One region of the Pseudomonas sp. Z4-7 genome, then DNA from elsewhere that is predicted to be linked to it. Evidence: predicted binding sites of a transcription regulator. Region 1 holds the regulator's gene; the other holds the start of a gene.
The links. The regulator FliA, encoded in region 1, starts transcription of late flagellar genes. The targets are predictions, from matches to a motif close to CTAAAGTTTNNNNNNNNNNNGCCGNTAA.

Region 1 (2,464 bases):
TCGACGTGCTGCTGGGGCTGACCCCCAAGCGCACGCTGGCGGACGTGATCGAAGGCCGCTGCGAACTGCGCGACGTGCTCCTCCAGGGGCCTGGCGGGATTCGCATCGTGCCGGCCGCCTCCGGTACCCAAAGCATGGTTCACCTGACGCCGGCGCAGCACGCCGGCCTGATCCAGGCTTTCAGCGACATCGGCGACAACCTCGATGTGCTGGTGATCGACACGGCCGCCGGTATCGGTGACTCGGTGGTCAGTTTTGTCCGCGCCGCCCAGGAAGTCCTGCTGGTGGTTTGCGACGAACCGACCTCCATCACCGATGCCTACGCCCTGATCAAACTGCTTAACCGCGACTATGGCATGAACCGATTCCGCGTCCTGGCCAACATGGCCCAGAGCCCGCAGGAAGGACGCAACCTGTTCGCCAAGTTGACGAAGGTCACGGATCGCTTCCTGGACGTCGCCCTACAATATGTCGGCGCAGTGCCTTACGACGAAAGCGTACGCAAGGCTGTCCAGAAGCAACGTGCCGTCTATGAAGCTTTTCCACGTTCCAAATGCGCGCTGGCGTTCAAGGCTATCGCCCAGAAGGTCGATACCTGGCCGCTGCCGGCCAACCCTCGCGGGCATCTGGAATTTTTCGTCGAGCGTCTCGTGCAACAAACGGCAGGGCCCGTGTTATGACAGCCAGCGGTTACAACCATCTCTACAAAAAATCGGCACGGGACGCCCAGTACGAACTGATCGAGCGTTATGCGCCGTTGGTCAAGCGCATCGCCTATCACTTGCTGGCACGCTTGCCGGCCAGCGTCCAGGTCGAAGACTTGATCCAGGCGGGCATGATCGGCCTGCTCGAAGTGTCGAACAAATACGACGCGAGCAAGGGCGCCAGTTTCGAAACGTATGCCGGTATCCGGATTCGCGGAGCGATGCTCGATGAAGTCCGCAAGGGCGACTGGGCGCCGCGTTCGGTGCACCGCAATACCCGTATGGTCAGTGACGCAATCCGCGCGATTGAAGCTAAAACCGGGCGTGACGCTAAAGATCACGAAGTTGCGGCCGAACTCCAGTTGAGTCTCGATGATTATTACGGGATTTTGAACGATACCTTGGGCAGCCGCCTGTTCAGTTTCGACGACCTTTTGCAGGACGGCGAGCACGAAGGGCTGCACGAGGACAATGCGAGTGCTCACATGGAGCCGTCGCGTGACCTGGAAGACGAACGTTTCCAGAGCGCGCTGGCGGATGCGATTGCCAATTTGCCGGAGCGTGAGCGACTGGTCTTGGCGCTGTACTACGACGAAGAGCTGAACCTCAAGGAAATCGGTGAGGTCCTGGGGGTCAGCGAATCGCGGGTCAGCCAGTTACACAGCCAGTGCGCGGCCCGCTTGCGGGGGCGTTTGGGGGAGTGGCGAGCGCGCTGACAGGCAGTGTGGGGACGCTGCGAGCGGGGCTGGCATGGCATGTGCCGGGCCAGTCTCCATCCGTGGGACTCCATACCGTTGTCGAGTGTTGTGCCGGATTGATTGAAATGGCGCGTCCAGGTGCTGGGCGCGTTTAAGACTGCTTGGAGGTCGAATTGGACAAGAACATGAAAATCCTCATCGTTGATGACTTCTCAACGATGCGGCGGATCATAAAAAACCTGTTGCGTGACCTCGGGTTCACCAACACGGTCGAGGCTGACGATGGCACCACTGCCATTCCAGTCCTCAACAGCGGGAGCATCGACTTTCTGGTGACTGACTGGAACATGCCCGGCATGACCGGTATCGACTTGCTGCGCCACGTGCGCGCCGATGAAAAACTCAAGCACCTGCCGGTGCTGATGGTCACCGCCGAAGCCAAGCGCGAGCAGATCATCGAAGCGGCCCAGGCCGGTGTAAACGGCTATGTGGTCAAACCCTTCACGGCCCAGGCGTTGAAAGAGAAGATCGAAAAAATCTTCGAACGCATCGGTTAACGGCGCCACGGGGGAGCTATGGACAACGAATCTTCAATGGGCGATTTCGAATCGACCCTGAAAAAACATGCCCGCGAACTGGTCGACAGCCTTGAAAAGGGCCGCTTCGGTGACGCGGTTCAAATGATTCATGAGCTCAACCAGACCCGTGACCGCGGGCTGTACCAGGAAGTCGGCAAGCTCACCCGTGAACTGCACAGCGCGATCGTCAATTTCCAGATCGATCCGAACATGCCACAGGCCGAGGAAGTCTCGCAGATCACCGACGCCACCGAGCGCCTGGGGTATGTGGTCAAGCTGACCGAAGCCGCGGCCAACCGCACCATGGACCTGGTGGAAAGCGCTACTCCGCTGGTCAACGGCCTGAGCGAGGAAGCCCAGGCGTTGAGTACCGATTGGGGGCGCTTCATGCGTCGCGAAGTCGGTGCCGAGGAGTTTCGCGAGTTGGCCCGTCGGGTCGACGGTTTCCTGACGCGCAGCAGCAGCGAAAACCGCGCCGTGGCGA
Region 2 (2,464 bases), 2.0 Mb from region 1:
GCGGATGGCGACGTGTCCGCTGGTAACACTCAGGCGCGTGCAGTCGTTGTCCTGGCGCACGACGAAGCGGCCCTCCAGCCCCTCGAACAAGCCGTGTCGGCTTTTTACCAATAATGGGCGTCCGGGATCGCGGCCGCAGGTGAGCATGATTTCGCCGCGCGTCAACGTGATCAGGCGTTGTGAAGCCGTGTAGTCAAGGTCGGCCGCGCTGTTGGTATTGAGCTCCAGTCGCGTGCCGTCTGGCAGTTGGAAGCCACGTCGTTCGCCGGTGGCGGTCGCAAAATCGGCGCTCCACGGCTGCCAGCCCAGGTCCTTGCCCAGCCAGGCGGCGCAGCCCATCACCGCCACGCCTGACAACAGCTTCAGGGCCTGGCGCCGGCCGAGGCGCTGGGCGCTGGTCTCCAGGGTTTCGAGGGCAGTCCGGGCGCCAGGTACCGCCCGCAGACTGGAAGTCAGTTCGCTGTGCAGCGATTGCACCCGTTGCCAAGCCAGTTCGTGGTCATGGTGAGCGATGCGCCAGGCCTCGCACTGTTGGCGCAGGGCCGGGTTGGCGGCATGATTGCGCAGGCGCAGCAACCAATGGATCGCTTGCTTGACCACCTGCTGTGATGGGCCCCGGCCCGAAGGCTGGTCCATTGGTTCAATCTTCATAGCGCAGCACATAGCAGTGATACAACGCGTCGGCAACGTAGCGTTCCACCGAGCGCAGGGAAATGCCCATCTGTTCGGCAATCTGCTTGTAGGTCAGGCCTTCGCACTGGGCCAGCAGGAACGCCTTGCGCACGTTGGGCTTGAGGCCTTCGAGCATCCGGGCGATGGCCTCCAGCAGCTCCAGGATCAATGCCTGGGCTTCGGCGCCGGGCGTTTGCGCTTCCGGCAGGTGCGCGATGGTCTCAAGGTAGGCGCGTTCGATTTCCGCTCGGCGCCAATGGTCAATCACCAAGCCCTGGGCGATGGTGCGCAGGAAGGCGCGTGGCGCCTTGAGTTCCACGCGTTCGGTGCGTTGCAGCAGGCGCAGGAAGGTGTCCTGGGCCAGGTCCGCCGCATCGGCGGCATTGCCCAATCGGTTGCGCAGCCATGTGTGGAGCCAGCCGTGATGGCTGCTGTAGAGCGCCTGTACTGCAAACTGGGGGGATGACATGAACGCGACGGCCTGGAGTCACAAATGATAATAGGTCGCATTGTCATCAGCGCGGGTCAATTTTGCAACCACCATTCATTCGCCTGCGGGCGTCACGGGACGCCGATCAAGCCGTTCCGTCGGACAATCGAACAGCGGCCTAATTTTTTGTAGGCATTGGCCGACAGAGTGATATAGGTGCACCAAAATGGAGCGGATCCAATATCGCGCCCACCGGTTACATGGCAGTTGCACTCCACTTCCTGCATAAGAAGCCCACCCATGAATCTCAAGTTCAGTCACAAAATCCTCCTGGCCGCCTCTGGTGTGGTGGTCCTGGCTTTTGCCCTGTTCACCCTCTACAACGATTACCTGCAGCGCAACACCATCGGTCGAAGCCTGGAATCGTCCATCGAGCAATCCGGCGACCTGACAGCCAGCAGCGTCCAGAACTGGATGAGCGGTCGTGTGCTGGTGTTGGAGAACCTGGCGCAGAACATCGCACACCAGGGCGCTGGGGCCGATTTGCCGGGGCTCGTCGACCAGCCGGCCTTGACCTCGAATTTCCAGTTCACCTATGTCGGCCAGAACACCGGCGTTTTCACTCAGCGGCCTGACGCCAAGATGCCCGACGGCTACGACCCGCGTCAGCGCCCTTGGTACAAGCAGGCGGTCGCCGCGGATAAAACCATGTTGACCCCGCCCTACATGGCGGCCGTCGGCGGGCTGGTGGTAACCATTGCCCTGCCGGTCAAGCACAACGGCGAACTGCTCGGTGTGGTGGGTGGCGACCTGAGCCTGGAAACCCTGGTGAAGATCATCAACTCGGTGGATTTCGGTGGCATCGGCCATGCATTCCTGGTCAGCGGCGACGGTCAGGTGATCGTCAGCCCTGACAAAGACCATGTGATGAAGAATCTCAAGGACATTTACCCAGGCACGCCGGTGCGCATCGGCAAAGGTATCCAGGAAGTCGAGTTGAACGGGGAGGACCGCATCCTTTCGTTTACCCCGGTGGCAGGCTTGCCGAACGCCGAGTGGTATATCGGACTGTCGATCGACAAAGCCAAGGCCTACGCGCCACTGAGCCATTTCCGTACGTCTGCATTGATTGCGATGTTCGTCGCGGTGGCGGCGATTGCGTTGCTGCTGAGCCTGCTGATTCAGGTGTTGATGCGTCCGTTGACCACCATGGGCCGCGCCATGCAGGACATTGCCCAGGGCGAAGGCGACCTGACCCGCCGTCTCGTCGTGCAGGGCAAGGATGAGTTCGCTGTGCTGGGTGGCTCGTTCAACCAATTCGTGGAGCGCATCCATGCATCGATCGCCGAAGTGTCTTCGGCC

Region 2: J3P91_RS00880 (methyl-accepting chemotaxis protein) is a predicted target of FliA. The motif match lies at 1,281-1,308, and genes of this name have one in related genera.

The regions. Positions count from the first base shown of each region.
Region 1 covers NZ_CP071642.1:4,348,153-4,350,616, reverse strand. The annotation lists gene fleN (flagellar synthesis regulator FleN) at 1-680, shown strand, start outside; gene fliA (RNA polymerase sigma factor FliA) at 677-1,420, shown strand; gene J3P91_RS19495 (chemotaxis response regulator CheY) at 1,588-1,959, shown strand; gene J3P91_RS19490 (protein phosphatase CheZ) at 1,978-2,464, shown strand, end outside.
Region 2 covers NZ_CP071642.1:198,333-200,796, forward strand. The annotation lists gene J3P91_RS00870 (FecR domain-containing protein) at 1-636, opposite strand, end outside; gene J3P91_RS00875 (sigma-70 family RNA polymerase sigma factor) at 641-1,141, opposite strand; gene J3P91_RS00880 (methyl-accepting chemotaxis protein) at 1,403-2,464, shown strand, end outside.